Regions from separate parts of the Amycolatopsis sp. NPDC043885 genome, predicted to be linked through region 3. Evidence: riboswitches for the same ligand, from Rfam matches in the RefSeq annotation. Region 3 holds a riboswitch; each other region holds the start of a gene.
The links. A riboswitch is a leader RNA that binds a small molecule or an ion and turns the genes downstream of it on or off. The one in region 3 is predicted to bind S-adenosylmethionine.
Positions count from the first base shown of each region.

Region 1: another riboswitch for S-adenosylmethionine. It lies ahead of thrC (threonine synthase); the one in region 3 lies ahead of AC069I_RS31420 (aminotransferase class V-fold PLP-dependent enzyme).
Region 2: another riboswitch for S-adenosylmethionine. It lies ahead of AC069I_RS13080 (methionine ABC transporter ATP-binding protein); the one in region 3 lies ahead of AC069I_RS31420 (aminotransferase class V-fold PLP-dependent enzyme).

Region 1 is NZ_JBWKEA010000009.1:182,946-190,273, forward strand. Features, by position in the region: gene AC069I_RS25655 (ComEA family DNA-binding protein) at 1-323, shown strand, start outside; gene AC069I_RS25660 (ComEC/Rec2 family competence protein) at 320-2,725, shown strand; gene thrC (threonine synthase) at 2,743-4,008, opposite strand; SAM riboswitch class I at 4,022-4,154, opposite strand; gene holA (DNA polymerase III subunit delta) at 4,290-5,273, shown strand; gene rpsT (30S ribosomal protein S20) at 5,326-5,586, opposite strand; gene AC069I_RS25680 (EamA family transporter) at 5,946-6,824, shown strand; gene AC069I_RS25685 (VOC family protein) at 6,848-7,222, shown strand; gene AC069I_RS25690 (class I SAM-dependent methyltransferase) at 7,219-7,328, opposite strand, start outside.
Region 2 is NZ_JBWKEA010000003.1:41,466-48,793, forward strand. Features, by position in the region: gene AC069I_RS13070 (ABC-F family ATP-binding cassette domain-containing protein) at 1-1,327, opposite strand, end outside; gene AC069I_RS13075 (4-(cytidine 5'-diphospho)-2-C-methyl-D-erythritol kinase) at 1,395-2,360, opposite strand; gene AC069I_RS13080 (methionine ABC transporter ATP-binding protein) at 2,480-3,490, opposite strand; SAM riboswitch class I at 3,703-3,793, opposite strand; gene rsmA (16S rRNA (adenine(1518)-N(6)/adenine(1519)-N(6))-dimethyltransferase RsmA) at 4,041-4,877, opposite strand; gene AC069I_RS13090 (GNAT family N-acetyltransferase) at 4,918-5,559, shown strand; gene AC069I_RS13095 (DUF222 domain-containing protein) at 5,648-6,655, shown strand; gene AC069I_RS13100 (transglycosylase family protein) at 6,714-7,328, opposite strand, start outside.
Region 3 is NZ_JBWKEA010000014.1:45,078-52,405, forward strand. Features, by position in the region: gene AC069I_RS31400 (AsnC family protein) at 1-166, shown strand, start outside; gene AC069I_RS31405 (RluA family pseudouridine synthase) at 269-1,195, opposite strand; gene lspA (signal peptidase II) at 1,192-1,755, opposite strand; gene AC069I_RS31415 (hypothetical protein) at 1,780-2,415, opposite strand; gene AC069I_RS31420 (aminotransferase class V-fold PLP-dependent enzyme) at 2,435-3,799, opposite strand; SAM riboswitch class IV at 3,832-3,946, opposite strand; gene AC069I_RS31425 (M23 family metallopeptidase) at 4,075-4,758, opposite strand; gene AC069I_RS31430 (potassium/proton antiporter) at 4,890-6,368, opposite strand; gene AC069I_RS31435 (ArsR/SmtB family transcription factor) at 6,481-7,164, opposite strand; gene AC069I_RS31440 (penicillin-binding transpeptidase domain-containing protein) at 7,208-7,328, opposite strand, start outside.

The DNA.
Region 1 (7,328 bases), on a different contig from region 3:
CGGCGGCCGGTGGGGCACAGCCCGGAACGGATCTGACCGGAGTGAATCTGGCCCGGCGGCTCACCGACGGCGAGCAGGTGGGCGTCGGCGTCCCCGTTCCGGCCGCGGCCGGAACGGCGGCACCGCCGGGGAAGCTCGACCTGAACTCGGCCACGGCCGAGCAACTCGACACCCTGCCCGGGGTCGGCGAGGTGATGGCGAAACGCATCGTCGACTGGCGGTCCGGGCACGGCGGGTTCACCAGCGTCGAGCAACTCCGTGACGTAGAAGGGATCGGCGAATCCAAATATCGAAAGCTCCGGGAAGTGGTGTCCGTCGGATGAACCCGTCCGCCGATCCGTCCGAAGTGGACACCGCGTCGTGGCGAGGACAGGACTTGCGGTTGATACCGGCCGCGATGACTGCCTGGCTCGGCACTCTTTCCGGGCTGTTGGGCGGCTGGTGGATCACGATGCTCTGCGGTGCGGCCGCCGTGGTGCTCGCGATCGCCGCCGGTGTCCGTGCCCGCCGGACGGCGTCCCGGTGGGTGGCGGGCCTGGGTGCCCTGGCGGTCCTCGGCGTGCTCACCGCCGGCCCGGTGGCGCTGCGGATCCGGGCCGCCGAGCACGACGACCTCCGTGCCGCCGCCGCACGGGGGAGTGACGTCACCACGAGGGTGGTGGTCACCGAGCGGCCACGTCCGGTCCGCGGTGCCGGATACGCCGATCGCCGGGCAGGCACCCGCCTGGTGGTCATCGCCGCGACGGTGGACACCGCGGTGACGGGTGAGCGCGTGGTGGATTCGGCCGGCCGGATCCTCCTGCTCGCTCCCGCCGAGGGGTGGACGGCCCTGTTGCCCGGGCAGCAGGTCACCGCCTCAGGGCGGCTCGCGCCGTCGAAGGGGGCTGAACTGACGGTCGCGGTCCTTTCGGTGCGAGGCCCGCCGTCGGCCCTCGGGCCGGCGCCTTGGTGGCAGCGAGCCGCGGAATCGCTGCGCGCCGGGCTCCGGGAGCTGTGCACCGTCCTCTCGGAGGAGCAGGCCGGTCTCGTGCCCGGGCTGGTCGTGGGGGACACGAGCACACTGTCCCCGAGGGTCGAACGCGAGTTCACGGACTCCGGCATGTCCCACCTGATGGCCGTGAGCGGTGGAAACGTGGCGATCGTCTGCGGCTCGATCCTTCTCCTGCTGAGGGTGCTCCGGGTCGGGCCGCGGACCTCCGCCGCCGCGGCCGCCGCGGGGCTCGCCGGGTTCGTGGTCCTCGCCGGGCCCGCGCCCAGCGTGCTCCGCGCCGGGGTGATGGGGGCGGTCGGGCTGCTGGCGCTGGCACTGGGGCGCCGGGGTTCGGCGTTGCCCGCGCTGGCGTTCGCGGTGGCCGGGCTCGTAGTGGCCGACCCCGCGATGGCCGCCGACTTCGGGTTCGCGCTTTCGGTGCTGGCCACGGCCGGCCTGGTGCTGCTGGCGCCGAGGTGGGCGGAATGGCTGGTCGGACGCGGTGTCCCGGCAGGCTACGCCGAGGGGCTGACCATCCCGCTGGCCGCGTTCGTGGTGACGACGCCGGTCATCGCGGGCATGGCGGGATCGGTCAGTCTCGTCTCGGTGGTGACCAACGTGCTCGCCGCGCCGGTGGTCGCCCCGGCCACCGTGTTCGGCGTGCTCGCCAGCGTCGTCGGCCCGTGGTGGCCGTCGGCGGGAAGGCTGCTGGTCCGCCTGACCGAACCCGAGGCGAGCTGGCTCATCACCGTGGCCCGCCACGGCGCCCGCGCACCGGGAGCGGTCCTGGACTGGCCGGACGGCTGGTGGGGCGGGCTTCTGGCGGCCGGACTGCTTGTCGTCCTGCTCGTCGCCATCCGGCTGCGGCACGCCAGGATCCTCCTGGCGGTCGCGCTGGCCGCCGGGCTGCTCGTCTTCGTACCGGTGCGAGTGCTGGCTCCGGCGTGGCCGCCGGCGTCGTGGAGTGCCGTCGCCTGCGACGTCGGGCAGGGCGATGCCGTCGTCCTCGCCACCGGCGAGCAAGGGCGGGCGGTCCTGGTCGACACCGGGCCGGAACCGGGGCCGGTCGACGAATGCCTGAGCAGGCTCGGCGTCGACCGGGTTCCGCTGATCGTGCTGAGTCATCTGCACGCCGACCACATCGGCGGCCTCGAATCCGTCTTCGAGGGCAGGTCGGTCGGGGCGGTCGCCGTCGGCCCCGGCCGGGCTCCCGCCTGGGCGTGGCAGCAGGTCGCGGACGAGACCGCGCGCCGCGGGATTCCCTTGCTGGAGCTGGAGATCGGGCAACGGCTGGACTGGCCGGGGTTGTCACTGGATGTACTGGGGCCGCGGTATGTCACCGGTCGATCGGTCCGCGAACAGGACGGCACGGTGATCAACAACGGTTCCGTCGTCCTGCGCGCCGGGACCCCGGCGGGCCGGGTGCTCCTGACGGGCGACATCGAGCTCGCCGCGCAGGCCGACCTGATGGCCGAGGGGGCAGAACTGCGTGCCGATATCCTGAAGGTCCCGCACCACGGAAGCCGTTACACGGCACCGGATTTCCTCAACGCCGTCGCGCCGCGGGCGGCGTTGGTGAGCGTCGGCGCCGGAAACACGTACGGGCATCCGAACAAGTCCACTTTGGACAATCTGGCCGCCGTCGGCGCGTCGGTCGCCAGGACGGACACGGACGGCGACACCGCGGTCCTCGCCGACGCGCGAGGCCTCGCCCTGGTACGCCGGGGTGAGCCCCGCGGCCCGCCTCGTACTTGAGGCGGGCCGACGGGAACTCAGATGCCCAGAGCCTCGCGCACCGCGTCGGCCGAGGCGCTGACGGTGGCCTTGGGGCCGATCTTGTCCTCGACGGCGTCGAGGGTCTTGAGGCCGTCACCGGTGATCAGCAGGACGATCTCCTCGTCCGGGTTGAGCTTGCCGGTCTCGATGAGCTTCTTGGCCGTCGCCACGGTGACGCCGCCGGCGGTCTCGGTGAAGATGCCTTCGGTGCGGGCGAGCAGCCGGATGCCCTCGACGACCTCTTCGTCGGTGACGTCTTCGATCGCGCCACCGGTGCGGTTGACCACATCGAGGACGTAGGGGCCGTCGGCCGGATTCCCGATCGCCAGCGACCGGGCGATCGTGTCCGGCTTGACCGGTTGGACGACGTCGTGCCCCGCGCGGAAGGCCGCCGAGACGGGGGAGCAGCCGGTGGCCTGCGCGCCGAACACCTTGTACGGCGTCTCGTCGACGAGGCCGAGCTGCCCGAACTCGCGGAAACCCTTGTCCACCTTGGTGAGCTGGGAACCGGAGGCGATCGGCACCACGATCTGGGAGGGAAGTCGCCAGCCGAGCTGTTCGGCGACCTCGAAGGCCAGCGTCTTGGAGCCTTCCGAGTAGTAGGGCCGGACGTTCACGTTGACGAACGCCCAGCTCTCCTGCTCGGCGGCGAGCTGGGTGGCGAGCCGGTTCACGTCGTCGTAGTTGCCGTCGACCGCGATCAGGTCACCGTCGTACACGGCGGTGGTGAGGATCTTGGCGCGTTCCAGGGTCTTCGGGATCAGCACGACCGACCGCCAGCCGGCACGGGCCGCCGCGGCGGCGACGGCGTTGGCCAGGTTGCCGGTCGAGGGACAGGCGAGCACATCGAACCCGAACTCGCGCGCGGCCGCCAAAGCGACGGCGACCACGCGGTCCTTGAAGGAGTGGGTGGGGTTGCCGGTGTCGTCCTTGACCCAGACCTTCTTGACACCCAAGGCTTTCGCGAGCCTGTCGGCCTGGATGAGCCGGGTGGCGCCGGGTTCGGTGTTGGGGATCTCTTCGACATTCGAGGGAACGGGAAGGAGTTTCTTGTAGCGCCAAATGTTCTTCGGTCCGGCTTCGATGTCCTCGCGGCGCACGCGGCCGAAGTCGTAGGCGACTTCGAGCGGCGAGAAATCCTCGGCGGAAACGAATTCGGGAGCGAGCGGCTGCCGGTGTCCCTCTTCCTTCGACACCAGTTCGACGGCCGGTCCGAGATCCGGGGTCTTGGTGGTGGAGGTCGTGCCGAGGGTTGCGGTCATCGCGAGGTTCCTTTCCTCATCTGCCCCGCCATGGCGGGCCGGAATTGGCACCGTGTTCGTCAGCTATCCCGCGATCGCGGGATGACAGGCTGACGCCGGTTGCCGGGGCTTCATCGGGCCGTTCCCTCTGCCCCTCTGGATGAGCGGTATTCGATTGTCGGCACGCGCATGATCGCGTCGCCTCGCCAACACCGTACGACATGAGGCTCAGGTGGGGCCACAGTGCCCGCAACACATCACCGGACAAAGCACACGAGAGGAGGAGTGGCAGGATCGTCACCGTGACGACGCAAGCTTCCGCCCCATCGCCGCTGGTCCTGGTTCTCGGTGAGGAAGAGCTGCTGATCGAACGCGCGGTCCGCAGCGCCTCGGACGCGGCCAAGGCGGCCGACCCGACGGCGGATCTCACCCGGATCCGGGTGTCGGACCTCACAGTCCCAGCCCTCGCGGAGATGGTCAGCCCCTCCCTGTTCGCCGAAGGCCGGGTGATCGTCCTCGAGTCCGCGCACGACATCTCGCAGGAGCTAGCCGACGGGGTGATGGCCTACGTCAAGGCGCCCGCCGACGGCATCGTGCTTGTCGTCGTGCACAGCGGAGGCGGCCGGAGCAAGGCCGCGAAGGGGCTTCCCGCTGCCTTGAAGAAGGCCGGTGCGGAGGTTGTCGAGTGCCCGAAACTGACCAAGCCCGCGGAGCGGGAATCCTTTGTCCGCAACGAGGTCCGCCGGGTCGGCGGGAAGATCGACGGTGCGGCCGTGCTCGCGCTGATCGACGCGGTCGGTTCGGATCTGCGTGAACTGTCGTCGGCGGCGACCCAGCTGGTCGCGGACGCCGGCGGAACGGTCGACGAGCAGGCGGTCCGGCGCTACCACCGGGGCCGTGCGGACGTGAACGGGTTCGCCGTCGCGGAGAAGGCCGTCGCCGGGGACAAGGCGGCGGCGCTGGAGTCGCTGCGCTGGGCGATGCAGCTGGGCGTACCGCACGTGCTGGTCGCGGACGCCCTCGCCGACGCCGTCCGGACGATCGCGCGGGTGTCCGGTGCCGGTCGCGGGAACCCGAACCAGATGGCGGGTGAGCTGGGGATGCCGCCGTGGAAGGTGCGCAAGGCCCAGGGGCAGGCCCGCGGCTGGGGCCAGGACGGGCTCGCCACCGCGATGCGGGTGGTCGCCCGGCTCAACGCCGAGGTCAAAGGGGTCGCGGCCAACCCGGAGTACGCGCTGGAGCGCGCCGTCCTGGAGGTCGTCGCCGCCCACGGCGCAAGCCGCTGAACACGGCGAAGGGCCCCGGCGACGCGCGTCGCCGGGGCCCTTCGAAAGCCGATCAGAGAGAGTTCGCGCGCTTCGCCAGCGCGGACTTCTTGTTGGCGGCCTGGTTGGCGTGGAGAACGCCCTTGGTCACGGCCTTGTCCAGCTTCTTGGCCGCGTCCTTCTGCAGCTCCAGGGCCTTGGCCTTGTCGCCGGCGTCGGCGGCCTCGCGGAACTTGCGGATCGCGGTCTTCACCGAGGACCGGATCGCCTGGTTGCGCTGACGCGCCTTCTCGTTGGTGGTGATGCGCTTGATCTGCGACTTGATGTTGGCCACGGGGGCGCTCCTCTTGAATCTCTCGGTGGTTTCACCGCCGCGCTGTGACCGGCCCTGCGTGCTCGTGGGAGCGCGCGGGTTTCCTCCATGACGGAATGCCACACGACGGTGAAAGGCAAGCTTAACAGCCGTCCAGGGGTGGCTCGCGGCCACCTCGGGACGGGTGCTTGAGGTACGGTGCGGAGCGTAGTGCCTAGGGTTCCGCCGCCTGCCCGTTCAGCGAAACACACAATCAGGGCAGATGGGACAGGTCCGAGCGGCACCATCGGCGGGGCCGGAAGCGCCGCCGTTCATCTGACGGGACAAAAGCCTGGAGGACCGGTGTTTTCCGCGTGCGCGGAAAACGTGAAAGGTCCGTCGTGAACGCCACCGCCCTGTTTTTCGTCGTCATCGCCGCCGTCATCCACGCGGGCTGGAACCTCGCGGCCAAGCGGATCCGTCGTGGCGGAGCCCGGTTCGTCTGGGCTTACTACAGCCTCTCCGCGATCCTGCTCGTCCCCGTCATGGCCGTCTCGCTGGCCGTGGAGCCGCAACGTCCACAGTGGACCTGGCTGCTCGCCGCGGTGGTCACGGCGGTGTTCCACGTCACCTACGGGATCGTCCTCCAGCGGGGCTACGCCGTCGGCGACCTTTCCGTCGTCTATCCCGTCGCCCGCGGTACCGGGCCGCTGATCTCGGTGCTCGCGGCCGTCGTACTGCTCGGCGAGCGGCCGGGGGTGCTCGGCCTGGTGGGCGCGTTCCTCGTGGTCGCCGGAGTGCTGGTGATCGGGACCGGCCGGGCGTCGGCGCATGCCGACGCCGCCGATCGTGTCGCTCGCCGCAAAGGCCTGGTCTACGGAATGCTGACCGGGCTCACGATCGCCGCCTACACACTTTGGGACGCCCATTCGGTCACGGGCCTCGCGGTCCCGCCGATCGTCTACTTCGGAACCGGCGCGATCGTGCAGAGCCTCCTCATGACGCCGTACGCGCTGAAGGACCGCGAAGAGATCTCGTGGCTCTGGCGCGAACACAAGCGTGAGGTGTTCGTCGTCGGTGTGCTCTCGCCGGCCGCCTACCTGCTGGTGCTCTACGCCCTCCAGATCGCTCCGGTGAGCCTCGTCGCACCGGCGAGGGAGCTGAGCATCGTCCTGGGCGGCCTCGCCGCCTGGCTGGTCCTGGGGGAGGCGAACGCCGTCCGCAGGCTGGCCGGGTCGGTGGTGGTGCTGGCGGGGATCACCGCGATTGCGATGGCCTGAACCCATCCGGTAGGGATTGAGCCATGGACGTGCTGAGCAGCAGGGTGCTGATCCACCCGAAGGACCTCGACGTGTCGACGGCGTTCTATCGGGACACCCTGGGCCTGGCCATCGACAAGGAGTTCCCCGGCGGGACGGTGTTCTTCGCCGGGAACGGGTCGATCGAGATCGTCGGTACCGGGAAAACCGGCCCGACCCCGGACGTCGCGTTGTGGCTCCAAGTGCGGGATCTGCCCGCGGCGCTCGAGGAACTCGCGGAGAAGGGTTTGGAGCCTGTCCGCGGGGCGCGGCGTGAACCCTGGGGTCTGGACGAAGCGTGGATCGCCGATCCGGACGGCACCAGGATCGTGCTGGTCGAGGTGCCGCGTGAGCACCCGTTGCGCACTGATCCGCGCTAGGCCGGCGGCTTGATCGCGCGCAGCTGAGCGGCGAGCGAGGCACCGAAGCCCGGCGGTTCCCAGGTCCAGGTCTGCAGGTCGGTGAAGCCGGCGGCGGTCACTTCGT
Region 2 (7,328 bases), on a different contig from region 3:
GCTGCAAGGTGTCGATGTCGAGATCGTTCGTCGGTTCGTCGAGCAGCAGCACGTTGGGCTCGGCCATCAGGAGCCGGCACAGCTGCAGACGGCGCCGTTCACCACCGGAAAGGTCCTCGACCGGCGTCCACTGCCTCGCGGCGGGGAAACCCAGCTTTTCGGCCAGCTGGGAAGCGGTCAGCTCCTGCTTGCCGAACACGACCCGGCCGGAGACCTCTTCGATCGCCTGCAGCACGCGCAGATCGCCCGGCAGGTCATCGAGCTCCTGGCGCAGATGCGCGAGGCTGACCGTCTTGCCCTGGATCCGTCGTCCCGTCTCGGGTTCCCTGTCGCCGCCGAGCAGCTTGAGGAGCGTCGTCTTGCCGGACCCGTTGACGCCGACCAGGCCGATCCGATCGCCGGGCCCGATCCGCCAGGTGACGTGATCGAGCAGAGTGCGGTCGCCGACGGTCAACGTGGCGTCCTCGATCTCCAGCACGGTCTTCCCCAGCCGACGGCGGGCGAACGCCTGCAGCTCGACCGAATCACGCGGCTCCGGCACGTCGGAGATCAACGCCTCCGCCGCCTCGACGCGGTATCGCGGCTTCGACGTCCTGGCCTGCGGACCGCGACGCAGCCATGCGAGCTCTTTACGTGCCAGGTTCTGCCGCTTTTCCTCGGCCGTCGCCGCAAGCCTCGCCCGCTCGGCCCGCGCGAAGATCCAGTCCGCGTATCCGCCTTCGTACTGCTCGACGCGACCGTTGGCGACCTCCCAGGTCACACTCGCGACCGTGTCGAGGAACCACCGGTCGTGGGTGACGACCACGACCGCGATCTTGCGGTTGAGCAGGTGATCCGCGAGCCAGCGCACACCTTCCACGTCGAGGTGGTTGGTGGGCTCGTCGAGGACGACGAGGTCCAGTTCACCGGTGAGGGCGGCCGCCAACGCGACACGGCGCCGTTCGCCACCTGACAGGTTCGCCGTCGCCTTCTCGATACCGAGAGCGGTGATGCCCAAACCATCCATAATGGACCGGACACGCGCGTCAGCGGCCCACTCGTGCTCCGCGCCGTAGCGCTCCAGCACGACGTCTCCGACCGTGCTGCCGTCGGGAAGTTCGGTCCGCTGGGTGACCACCGCCATCCGCAGGCCCCGGACTTGACTGACACGTCCCGCGTCCGGCTCGCTGATCCCCGCGAGGACCTCCAGCAGCGTCGTCTTCCCGCCCCCGTTGAGACCGACGACACCGATACGCTGCCCCTCCGCCACACCGAGCGAAACACCGTCGAGCAGCGGGCGCACCCCGAAGGACTTGCTCACCGACTCCAGGTTGACCAAGTTGGCCATGCCTCAGCCGATCCTTTCCAAAAAGCTCGCACCACAACGAATTAGTCGGTGTCCATTTCGGACACCCTCATGCGTGCACCCGAGGCGGCGACGGCCGCGGCGCGTCGTCTCCGCCGACCAGCCGGGCTCCGGGGACCGGCCCGTGCGCGACGCGCACCGTGCGACAGACACCCGCGCCGGACAGCTCCGCGGCCACCTCGACGGCCGACTGGGCGTCCGCGCACAGGAACGCGCAGGTCGGCCCGGATCCGGACACGGTGCCGGCGAGCGCCCCCGCGTTGACTCCCGCCCTCAATGTGCGACGCAGCCCCGGACGCAACGAGACAGCGGCCGCCTGCAGGTCATTGCCAAGAAGCAGCGCCAGCTGCCGCGGGTCGCCGGATGCCAGCGCCTCCACCACCGGAGTGTGCGAGCCGATTCGCGGCGGGCTGCCCTCTTCACGCAACTTGTCCAGCTCGCCGAACACCCGTGGAGTCGAAAGCCCACGCTGGTCGAAGGCCAGGACCCAGTGGAAGGTGTGCCTCGACAAGACAGGCACCAGCTGCTCGCCTCGGCCGGTGCCCAGCGCTGTCCCGCCGTAGAGCGCGAAAGGTACATCGCTACCGAGCTTCGCGGCGATACCCGCCAGTTCGTCCCGGGAGATGTCGAGCTTCCAAAGCGACGCGAGCCCCACCAGCGTCGCGGCCGCGTCGGCACTGCCACCGGCCATCCCGCCCGCGACCGGGATGCCTTTGCGCAACACGACTCTGACCTTGGACTCGCCGTCCGCCTTGCCGACGTGGGCCGCCAACGCCTGCGCCGCCTTCCAGGCGAGGTTGTTGGCTCCTGTCGGTACGGAACCTTCACCTTCGCCGTAGACCTCGACACCGGGGTCCTCGGTGACCGCGACGGTCACCTCGTCGGTCAGGGAAAGCGCCTGGAACACGGTCACCAGCTCGTGGTAACCGTCCGGGCGTACGTCACCGACCGACAGGTGCAGGTTGACCTTGGCGGGAACCCTGACGGTCACTGGGGGCGGTACGACGGCGAGCACGCGTCAAGCCTACGTGGCCGCTCCACTTGCGCTGTCACCAGGAGAAAGAGAACGGACGGGTCGGACGCGAACGGGCCGCCCGGACGAAATTCGTCCTGAGCGGCCCGTTCGCGGAGAAATCAGGCGGCGACACCCTGCGGCCCGCGGACCGGGTGGGTCACGTGGCCGCCACGTTCGGCGATCCAGGCGAGCGCGGCGTCCGCGCGCTCACCACGCACCCCGAGGCGGAACCGGCCGACCGGCGTGTCGCCGATCCGGGTCAGGCCGCCCCCGATGGTGGCGAGTTCGACGTCGAAGCGACCGGCGGCCTCCGGCAGCAGCGCACCGACCGAGGCGAAGCCGACGAGCACGACGTCCACCGCGCGGTCGTACTTCGAGGCCTGTGCCCGCCCGGTTTCGATGGCGGGAAGCAGCGCCTGCGCGGTCCGGCTGTTCGGGTCGGAGACCAGGTCGAGCACGGTTCCGCGTTCGATGATCGCGCCGGCCTCCAGAACCGCGACGTCGTCGCAGACACGGCGGACCACGCCGGCGTCGGGAGTGGTGAGCAGCACGGTGACGCCGAGCTCGGCGCGCGCGCGGTCGAGCACGGTCAGGACCGCGCCGGACTCCTCGGGCTGCACGCCCGCGGTCGGGTCGTCGGCCAGGAGCACGGACGGCCCGGCGGCCAGCGCCTTGGCGATGGCCACGCGGCGCAGCTGCCCCGCGGACAAGTCGCCCGGTCGCTGCCCCGCACGGGGGGTGAGCCCGACCAGGTCGAGCAGGTTGCCGACCCGGTTGCGGCGCTGCGGCCCGTCGAGGCCGAGCTGCTCGAGCGGCGAAGCGATGTTGCCGGCGATGGTGCGCTCGGCGAGCAATTCCGGCTTGGTGCTCACGACTCCGACCTGGCGCCGGATTTCGCGGAGCCGGCGTCCGTCGAGTGTCCCGGTGTTGAGGCCGTCGAGACGGACGACGCCGCGGTCGGGACGCTCCTGAAGACCGATGCACCGGGCGAGGGTCGATTTGCCGGAGCCCGCCGGACCGACGACCCCGAACAGCGAGCCTGCTTGGATGTCCACGCTCACATCGCGCAGTGCGACGACGGGATTTCCGTTGAGGGGAAAGGACTTGGACAGGTTTTCGACAGTGATCACGAAGGGCTCCATGCACATGGGGCGCTGCTTCTTTCGAGCGCGCCAACCGTCACCGAGTAACCGTCCGGGAAACGAACGGATTCAGAGATAAGGGAAAGGACTCAGGCAGTAACGGTGGAGCGTCGACACGCACTTACCGTGCGGCGACCTTCATCGACGACACGTCGCCTGGTCAGCAGGAGCGGGTGGGTGACCCTGTTCATTAGGCACAGCCTCCATCGGTCCTGGCGGTAGCACCTGCCCTGTGGAGGGTGGTTGCTGCGACTTCGGCGAGCCAGGTCTCTCAGTCGCTCGGGATGGCTTATTGAGTAAAACCGATCCCACTGGATGAAAGCAAGCGCGTAGGCGCAGATCACACGTCTGGTCGCGTCCATCATACAGGATGGGAAGTCCATATTATGAGACGCCAGTAGGCGTATCTACGTCACGACAGGCGCGCTGCCTGCTAAGACGAGGTCCGCCCACGCCGAATCGAGAGGAGGAATCACGCAGGTGCGCGGCCTTGGCCTGCCGCCGTTCGCGCGGCTCCGGTCACACCTGCGACACGTGGTCAGCCGGCGGCCGCGGCGATCCGGGCGAACTGATGAACGTCCAGCTGCTCCCCGCGAGTCTTGGGGTCGATACCCGCCTTTTCGAGCAGTTCCCCCGCGCGTTCGGCGGAACCGGCCCACGACGCCAACGCGGCACGCAAGGTCTTCCGCCGTTGCGAGAAGGCGGCGTCGACGACCGCGAACAGCCGTTCCCGATCCACGGACGACACCACGTCGCCCCGTTCGAACGCGACCAAGGCGGAGTCGACGTTCGGAACGGGCCAGAACACCGCCCGGGGCACCGCGGCGACCTTGCGCGTCTTCCCGTACCAGGCGAGCTTGACGCTGGGAACGCCGTAAGTCCGGCTTCCCGGACCCGCCGCCATCCTGTCCGCGACCTCGGTCTGGACCATTACGAGACCGCTGGTCAGCGACGGCAGTTCGGCGAGCAGGTGGAGCACGACGGGAACGGCGACGTTGTACGGCAGGTTCGCGACGAGCGCCGTCGGCCGCGCGGGCAGATCGTCCGCGGTGATCCGCAACGCGTCCGCGCCGACGACCGTCAGCCTTTCGCCCCCGCCTCGTTCTGCCACGGTGCTCGGCAGCCGCCCCGCCAGGACAGGGTCGATTTCAACCGCGACGACCTCGGCGCCGGTCGCGAGCAGCCCGAGTGTCAGCGAGCCGAGGCCCGGCCCGACCTCCAGGACGACGTCCCCTTCGCCGATCCCCGAAAGGTCGACGATGCGGCGCACCGTGTTGGGATCGTGCACGAAGTTCTGACCGAGCTTCTTGGTCGGACGTACGTCCAGCTCGGCCGCCAGCGCCCTGATTTCCGCAGGACCGAGCAGTTCAGTCACCCGACGATCGTAACCAGGTCCGGTAAGCCACGATTGGCCGGTGGACGACGTCGCACTCGATGGGGAAAAAGTCCGGCTGCGCGAATGGCGCCCGTCCGACCTCGGGCCGCTCCTCGACTTACTCGATCCCGCGCGGCCTTGGCACGAAACGAACGGGCCCTACTTCGGCACCCCGACCACAGCCGCCGCCGAATCCACGGCGCGCGAACTCACCACGATCAAGTCCGATCCGCCCGATCCCCGCACCAGCCTCGCCGTGTGCGATCTGAGCGACGGAAGGCTGATCGGCCGGGTCAGCTGGTACTGGGAAAGCAGGCAGACCGACTGGCGGCGGATGGGGCTGGTCATCTACGACGAGCGGTATTGGGGCGGCGGGTTCGGCACCGAGGCCTTGCGCATGTGGACGACCTACTTGTTCTCCCGCACCGACGCGCTCCGCCTGGACTTCGCCACGTTCTCGGGTAACCCGGGAATGATCGCCGTCGGGCGACGGCTCGGGTTCGTCGAAGAAGGCCGGTTCCGGCGCGCACGGCGCTGGTCCGGCGGCGTCCACGATTCCGTCGTCTACGGGGTGCTCCGCGAGGAGTGGGCCCGGATGCATCGCCAGGGCAAGGGCCCGGCCGGATCCGACCCCACCATCCGTATGGCTTTCCGAAGCGACACGCATCCCACTCAAGGGTGATCGGCGCAGGTTCGCACCGCCGGAGCGTGATGATCATCCACCCGATCGATACCGTGCATTCGTTCGAATCTGCCTCGACAATCGAGGGATGACCAGTACAAACATTCCCAAGACCTTCCCGCTCAACCTGCCGGAAGGTGACGCCGACCTGCTTCTCGACGAGTTGCAGACGCGGCTACGCGAAGGGCGACGTCTTGTCGCCGAAGTCGGCCAGATCCTGGCCGAGATCGAGTCACGTGGGGTCCGTGAGCTCTACGGACACAACTCGATCGCCGTCTTCTACGAGCATGTGGCCCGGGTACCTCGAGCAGAGGCTCAGAGAGTGACCGGCAGAGCGCTGGCGCTCAATTCGAGACGGGCGCGCGACGGCACGTCGATCGACCCCGTCGCGCCCCTGACCGGTACTGCGGCCACCACCGGCGCGCTGGCCGAGGCCAGCATCGACCGGATCGTCACGGTCATGAAGAGGCTGCCCGAGCACGTCACCGCGAGCGCACGCCTCGAGGCCGAGGAGGGCTTGGTCGAGCTCGCCCGCGTCGCGAGACCGCGCGACGTCACGGTGGCGGGCACAGAGCTGCTCGCACAACTGGACCCGGATGGAGGACCCAAAGACGACCCCGCTCCGCAAAGGCGGCGGAGCGACTTCTGGTTGCGCCAGAAACGAACCGGCCGCTGGGACATGCGCGGCGACCTCGATGCCGAGACAGGCGCCCGCCTGAACGCGCTCCTGGTACCACGGGCCTATCCGGTCCCCGATGGAGAAGCCGACGACCGTTCGCCGGCTGAAAGACGCGGCGACGCGTTCTCAGAGATCGTCGAGCTCGCGGAAACCGGCCCGGACATCCCTTTGCCCCGGAAGAGCTCGGAGCAGGTCGCCGAGCAGTCCTCGGCTGCCGAGCCCGCCGAGGAGTCGGCAAACCGTCCTAAGCCCGCCCAGGCGCCGCCTCAGGGCCGCCAAAGCCCGCCTCACGGCGGTGGAGGTGTTCGAGAACCGTCCAGGAACGTGGCACATATACGGCCCGCGCGCTGGTGGGCGAGACTCTCGAGACCGCGAGCCGGGAACCCGGCTCATCCTCCGAAGCCCCTAACGGCCTGAAGGCCACCTTGCGGGCGAACCCACACGGTGACCTTCAGGAAAGGAGGATGATCTGGCGTCAGGCCTTCTTGCCACAGTGCGGCCAAGCGCCGTAACCGCCACGGTCCTCGCGGACCTTCTCGGCGACAGCGATCTGCTGGGCCTTGCTGGCCTGGTGCGGGTACGCGGCGTACTGGTCGCCGCCATAGGCGTCCCAGGTGCTCTTGTTGAACTGCAGGCCACCGTAGTAGCCGTTGCCGGTGTTGGCGGACCAGTTACCGGTCGACTCGCACTGCGCGATGCGGTCCCAGGCGCCGGCGTCTCCGATGACCGGATCGGCGGGCTTCTTGGTACCGACCTTGACGATCTTGGGCTTGGCCTCGGTGAGGACCTCTTCCGAGACCTTCTCGCGGCCGACCTCTTTGCCGTTGCGCTTGGTGACCTTGTAGGTCACGGTCTTCTGGCCGGGAGTGCCCGGGTCCTCGACCTTGGTCTTGCCCTTTTCGAGGTTCGGGTCGTCGACCTTCTGCTCCGGCGGCGCGATCTCCTCGTCCTGCTTGACCATGGTGACGCCGGTCCGGCTGATGTGGACCTCGGCGCCGTCGACCAGCTTGACGTCGAGACCGCCCACGGCCTCGTCGTCCGGGCCGAGGGTCATCCGGAGCTCACCGAGGAATTCCTTGGTGGTGACCGA
Region 3 (7,328 bases):
CTCGCTGACGTCGCGGCCGCCGCACAAGATCGGCGTCCGGCCCGGGGAGACCCTGGGCGGGCACACCGTCTACGTGCTGCCGGACTCGACGCGCGTGGTCGCCGTGCGCTGGTCACCGCGGCCCGAGCCGGACGAGCGCACGCTGACCTGGTCGATCGAGGACTAGCTCGCGGCGGCTCCCGGTGCCTTCGTGACTTGTGGTCCGTGAAGGCCTCCTTGCCTACTCTCAAGGTAGGGAAGGAGGCCTTCACGGACAGGAGACTCGCGCCTAGTTCTCGTCCTGCAGGATCCGCAGCGCGTTGGCCAGGTCGTCCGGGTACTCCGACTCGAACTCGACCCAGCGCCCGTCGGCCGGGTGGGCGAAGCCGAGCGTCTTCGCGTGCAGCCACTGCCGGGAGAGCCCGAGCTTGCGCGCCAGCACCGGGTCGGCACCGTAGGTCAGGTCGCCGACGCACGGGTGCTTGAGCGCCGAGAAGTGCACGCGGATCTGGTGCGTGCGCCCGGTCTCCAGTTTGATCTGGGCCAGCGACGCGGCGCGGAAGGCCTCGACGACCTCGTAGTGCGTGACGCTGGGCCGCCCACCCTGGACGACGGCGAACTTGTAGTCGTGCCGGGGGTGCCGGTCGATCGGCGCGTCGATGGTGCCGCGTGTCGGGTCCGGGTGGCCCTGCACGATGGCGTGGTAGCCCTTGTCGACGGTGCGTTCCTTGAACGCCCGCTTCAGCACGGTGTACGCGTGCTCGCTCTTCGCCACGACCATGACGCCGGTGGTGCCGGCGTCCAGCCGGTGCACGACGCCCTGGCGTTCGGCGGCGCCCGAGGTCGCGATGCGCAGCCCGGCGGCGGCGAGCCCGCCGACGACGGTCGGCCCGGCCCAGCCGGGGCTCGGGTGCACGGCGACACCGACCGGCTTTGAGATCACCGCGATGTCGTCATCGTCGTGCAGGATCTTCATGCCTTCGACGGGTTCCGCGACGACCTCGACGGCCGAGGCCGGATCGGGCAGCGTCACTTCGAGCAGTCCGCCGGCGGTCAGCCGGTCCGATTTCCCGGCGGGCCTGCCGTCGAGGAGGATCTCACCGGATTCGGCCAGCTCCGCCACGACCGTGCGGGAAAGTCCCAGTAGTTTCGCCAGCCCCGCGTCGACGCGCATGCCGTCGAGCCCGTCGGGAACGGGCAACATCCGCGCGCTCATTCGCTCGCCGCCTTCTTTTTGTCCTTTGTAGACGTTCCATCGTAGTCCTTTCCCAGCAGGGAAAGGATCACGATGAGCACGCCGCCGACGCAGATCGCCGAGTCGGCGACGTTGAAGATCGCCCAGCCCTGCCCGTTCGGCGCGAACGCGGAGATCATGTCGACCACGTGCCCTTGCAGCGGGCCGGGCGCGCGGAAGATCCGGTCGGTCAGGTTGCCGAGCGCGCCCGCCAGCACCAGGCCGAGGCCGATGGCCCAACCGACCGAGCGCAGCCGCCGGGACAGCCAGACGATGGCGATCACGACGGCGATCGCGACCAGCGCGAGCACCCAGGTCAGCCCGGTCGCCATCGAGAAGGCGGCACCGGGGTTGCGCACCAGCTGGAAGTACACGAGCCCGCCGAGGAACTCGACCGGCTGCTTGCCCTCCAGCGTGGACACGGCGATCTGCTTGGTGAGGAGGTCGATCCCCCACAGCACCGCGGCGACGGCGAACACCACGGCGACGCGCTTCTTGGGCAGCGGTGGCGACGGTGGCGCCGTTTCGGGCTCAGTACTCACAGCCCCATTGTCCACTGAGCGTGTTCAGGACTCCTCGGCGGCCGTCTTCGGCCTGCTCAGCAGGGCCGCGAACGCCCCGGCGAGCACGACCAGCGACGAAAGCACCAGCGCGAGCTGTCCCTGCGCGAGCACGACCGCGCAGAGCACGAACGCCGCGGCCACGACCAGTACCAGCACGCTGCGCTCCAGCCAGGCGAGCCCGACGAGGCCCAGCGTCAGCAGGATCGCGCTCCGGGTGTCACCGTCGAGATCGAATTCCCAGTAGCCGACCAGATCCGCCAGCACGATGGCGACCAGTCCGCCGAGCGCGATCGCGGCGACCTTCCACCAGCGCATGGTCTTTGTCCGGATGGCGTAGAACAGCACCGTGCCGAGGTAGACCGCGAGAACGGCGAACAGCCAGTCGTCGTTCCGGCCGGCGATGTCGAACGACGTGTCCAGCGCGGCGGCGGTCTCGCGGCTCATCTCGACCCCGCGCAAGGATCCGAAAACCCCACCATCACCGACCCCATACAGATTCTGGGTCAGGAACTGCTGCTCACCGGCGGGCGCGTAGGCGAACCAGCCCCCGGACCACATCCCGCCGAAGGCCACCACGATCAGCTGAGCGAAACCCAGCAACGCCAGCGGAAACCAGTAACGCGGTCGCTCGTTCCCCATGCGGGGAGAGGATAGTGGGTCAGGCGCAGAACGGGGGAAGTTCGCGCGGATCGTTCTCCGGCACCCAGCGGCCCTCCGGCTTCTCGTACTGCCAGCGCGCGCCGCGGGCGACGATCTGGCGCAGCGCCAGGACGATCCGGTCCACGTGCTCGGTGGTGCTGCCGAGGCCGAGGCTGACCCGCACGGCCTGCTGCCCCGTCGCACCGGCCACGGCGATCAGCCGCTTCGTCGCCACGTGCGCGCAGAACGCGCCGTCCCGCACACCGATGCCGTACTCCGCGGACAGCACCGCGGCGAGCCAGCCCGGGTCGAAGCCGTCGACGACGAAGCTGAGCGTGCCGACCCGGTCGACCGGCGCGTCGAACAGCCGCAGTTCGGCGAAACCGGGGATGGCGGCGAGGCCGCGACGCAGCCGCGCCAGCAGCTCCTCCTCGTGGGCGACGATCCCGCCCCAGTTCGCGGCCAGGGTCTCGCAGGCGACACCGAGCGCGTAGACGCCGACGGTGTTGGGCGAACCGGCTTCGTGCCGCTCGGCGCCGGAATTCCAGACCACGCCGAGGTTTTCGGAGTCACGGGTGACGAGCTTCGTCGCGCCGCCACCGGCGAGGTACGGCTGAGCCGCTCGCAGCCAGTCGGCGCGGCCGATCAGCGCGCCGGCACCGAAAGGCGCGTACAGCTTGTGCCCCGACAGCGCGACGTAGTCGACGTCGAGATCGCGGATCGAGATCTTGCGGTGCGGCGCGAGCTGCGCCGCGTCGAGCGCGATCCGGGCGCCGTGCCGTCGCGCGACGGCCGCGATCTCCTTGACCGGCAATAGTTCCCCGGTCACGTTGGACGCTCCGGTGAGCACCACCAGGCGCGGGCCCTGCGGGCAGTCCGCGAGCGCTTCGTCCACGGCGGACACCGCGGCGAGGCGGGTCCGAGGGGTTTCGATCCGGCGGACGTTCGGTCCCTTCCACGGCAGCAGCGCGGCGTGGTGCTCGGTGTCGAACACGACGACCGACGTGTGCTTCGGCAGGCTGCGCGCGAGAAGGTTGAAGGAATCGGTGGTGTTGCGGGTGAACACGACGGTGTCGGTCGACCGCGCGTCGACGAAGCCGCGCAGGATTCCGCGCGTGCGCTCGTAAAGCTTGGTCGAGACCTGCGAGGCGAACCCGGCGCCGCGGTGCACGCTGGCGTACCAGGGCAGGAATTCGTCGACCGCGGCACGCACCTTGTCCAGGCAGGGGGCGCTCGCCGCGTGATCGAGGTTGGCGTAGCCGATGTCGCCGCCGGTGACCAGCGGGACCCGCAGATCGGCGCACGCGACCGTCGGGATTTGGTGCGTGGCAACGGTTTCAGCAACTTCAGCGGGAGCGCTGGTGCGTTCGAGTGCGAGAGTCATCGTCATCCTCCGGGTCAGGGGACCCGACGAGGATCCCGCGCTTGCCCGTCGCACCACGCGACGAGCCAGGTCCTCACCCGGGGCACCCCACCGCGGTAGGAGGGTTGCCGGTCAGCTAGCCGGGGCTTGACGCTGACACTCGTGACCTAGGAACGAAGTTAGCGGATGAGCGGGCGATCGAGCCAGCCCTCGTCCGCATCTTGAGACGCCGCTCACGTGCTCCGCAAGCGGGAAGAACCGCTGCCCGGCGCCGCGCCGCGCCGGGCAACGGCCGGTCAGACCCGGAATCGGCCGGGCAGCGGGACGGTCGCGCGGGAGGAGACCTCAGTCGCTGTGCCGGAGTACTGATCGGTGCCCGCGGTGAACCGCCAGCCGCCGAAGGTCTTGCCGTCGACGGCTTCGCCGTAGGCCTCGGCGACCTTGGTCGAGACCTCGTCGTAGGACAGGCCGTTCCAGTTGCCCGCGCCGACCCCGAAGTCGCGCGAGTCGCCGCCCTGCACGGCCGCCGTGGGCAGGGTCCACAGGGTGAAGTGCACATGGGCGCCGGTGCTGCTGCCACCACAGGGCAGCGCGTTACCGGTCCGGCCGAGCGCGTCGCCGGGGGCGACCTTCTGGCCGTCGGTGACCGCGATGTTCTCCAGGTGGTAGTACCCGGTCCGCCAGCCGCCGTCGTGGTCGACGGTCACCCAGTCGCCACCGGAGCAGTGCTGGATCCGGACCGTGCCCGCCAGCGGGGCGCGAACGGTCTTGTCCCCGGGGCTGAAGTCGATGGCGTTCTTCACTCCGGACGTCCCGTTGTCCGAGTGGATCCCCGCCGAGTAGACCGACTGGCCCGTGTCGAAGGGGAGCCCGAACGCGGGAAAGGCCCCGGCCGCCGTCGCAGTCGGGGCGGCGAGAACCACTCCGACGAGCGCCACAGCGGCCCCCAGACCGGCGAACCGCACAGGAAGTTTCGTCACCTTACGTACTCCTTACCCCGTGACACTCACCCATTCGATGGAGTCAGTTGCGGGGAAAGTAATTCAAAGGGAGTACGAAAGGGAAGAATTTTCTGAGATCAACCGACGAACAGCTGGTGCCGGTTCGTGACCTACTGGCCGGATTCGCCCTTCCACCTGGCGAGGCGGCCTGCGCGGTCGACGGCCCGCAGGCGTCGTTCGGCCGCGTCACGGGCTTCGGCGGTCGTCACGACGAGTAACTGGTCGCGTTCCTGGAGCCTGGTGTTCTTGTTCGGCGTGAAGCCGGAGCCGTCTCGGACGAGGAGGCTGATCGTCGCCCCCACCGGCAGCCGCAGTTCGGCCAGGTACACGCCGTGCATCTTCGATCCCGCGTGGATCCGGACCTGCAGGAGTTCCGCGCCCATCTCGTCGAGCGGCGCGGAGTCGACGTCGATCTCGTGCGCCTCGGCGTGCTGGGCCAGCCCGAGGATTCTCGCGAGCGGGGTCAGCGTCGCCCCTTGGAGCAGTGTCAGCACGATGACCAGCACGAACACCGCGTCGACCAGCTGCTGCGCGCCCGGCACCCCGGACGACAGCGGGATCAGCGCGAGCACGATCGGGACCGCACCGCGCAGCCCGGCCCAGGACAGGAACACCTGTTCTCGCCAGGGGATCTTGAACGGCAGCGCCGACAGCAGCACCGACAGCGGGCGGGCGAGCAGCAGCACGACCGCACCCGCGACCAGGCCCTGGACCAGGCTTTCGAAGATCCTGCTCGGCGAGGCGAACAGGCCGAGCAGCACGAACAGGCCGATCTGCGCGAGCCAGCCGAGCCCTTCGGCGAAGGACAGCGTGTCCGACCGGTGCGGCAGCTTCGAGTTCCCCAGCACCAGGGCCGCCACGTAGGTGGCGAGCAGGCCCGACGCGTGGGCGAGCTGCCCGCTCGAGTACGCCACGACGCACACCGCGACCGTGGCCAGCGGGTACAGACCGGTGGCGGGAAGCGCCGCCCGGCGCAGCGCGAACACCCCGCCCCAGCCGAAGGCCAGGCCGATCACCAGCCCGGCGGCGAGTTCGTAGACCACCAGCAGCGGCAGCGACCAGTCGATGGTCGTCCCCTCGGCGAGGACGACGACGGCGATGTAGGCCGGGGCGTCGTTGATCCCCGACTCGATCTCCAGCGCGCCGACGAGCCGCTTGCCGATCCCCGCGGATCTCAGCACCGAGAAGACCGCGGCGGCGTCGGTCGAGGCCAGTACCGCGCCCCACAGCAACGCCATCCGCCAGTCCAGGCCCAGTAACCAGTGCAGGGCGGCGCCGGTGACCGCGATGCTCACCACCACGGCCACTGTGGACAGTGCGATTCCGATGCCCAGCGAGGGTTTCACGGCCGACCACCGGGTGGTGAGGCCACCTTCGGACAGGATCATCACCAGCGCGGCGAGGCCGAGCGACTGGGTCAGCTCGGGGTTGTCGTACTGGATGCCGAACCCGGCTTCGCCGAGCAGGACCCCCATGCCCAGGTACAACAGCAGCGAAGGAAGGCCGACCCGGATCGACACCCGGACGGCGATCACGGCGACGAGCAGCACGGCCCCGCCGGTGCCGAGAATGAGCGGGAGTTGCTCCATGTCGCCTCCCGTTCCGGTCGCCGTGAGGGCTCCAGAATAGTGAGGCGGTGCTCGTCACTCGTCCGTGTACCGGCCGAAAACCGTCCGGACAGCCTGTGTTACAGACTGTCCATTACGGACTGCGCAGGGCCACCAGGTCGACGCCGAGTTCCGCGAACGGTTCTTCCGCCGCGGGCAGGACTTTCACCGCGCGGTTGCCCTCACGGGACAACCAGCCGGCGCTCACTCCGTGAGACAGTAACGCCGCGGGGGCCCGGCCCGCCAAATGATCACGCCGGACCGTCCAATCCAGACAGTCACGCAGCATCGGGCGGCGGCCGCCGTCGATCTCCACCCCGAGTGCGCCGAGCACCTCGCGGCCGCGATCGGTCAGCGTCAGGCCGCCGGCGTCGTCGATCAGCCCAGTGGCGAGCATCCCGTCCCGCAGCGCGACGCCGACCGTCCCGGCGAGGTGGTCGTAGCAGGTCCTGGCGAACCCGAGCCGCTTCACCCGCACGGACGACCGCAGCCCCTTCACCGGCCGATGCTCGGCGTGCTGCGCCAGATGCTCGATCAGTTCCGCCACCCGGGGGTCGGCTATCCGGACGTAACTGTGCCTCCCCTGCTTGACCCGCACGACGAAGCCTGCCTCGGTCAGCTTCGTCACGTGCTCGCTCGCAGTCGACGCGGCCACCTCGGCCGCGCCTGCCAGCTCGGTCACCGTCCAGGCACGCCCGTCGAGCAGCGCGAGGCACATCGACGCGCGGCTCGGATCGGCGAGCACGGCCGCGACCTCGGCCAGGGCGATCGTCTCCATGCGTCCACCGTAGAAGACCCACGGTTCGGCGACCGCCGAAGCGTCAGCCTGCCAGGAACTTCGCCGCCAGCTGCACCGCGGGTTTGGAGTCGTTGGAACCTTCGAGCATGACGGCGAAAGCGACGTCCCCGCGATAGCCGACGAACCAGCCGTTGGCGTCCGCG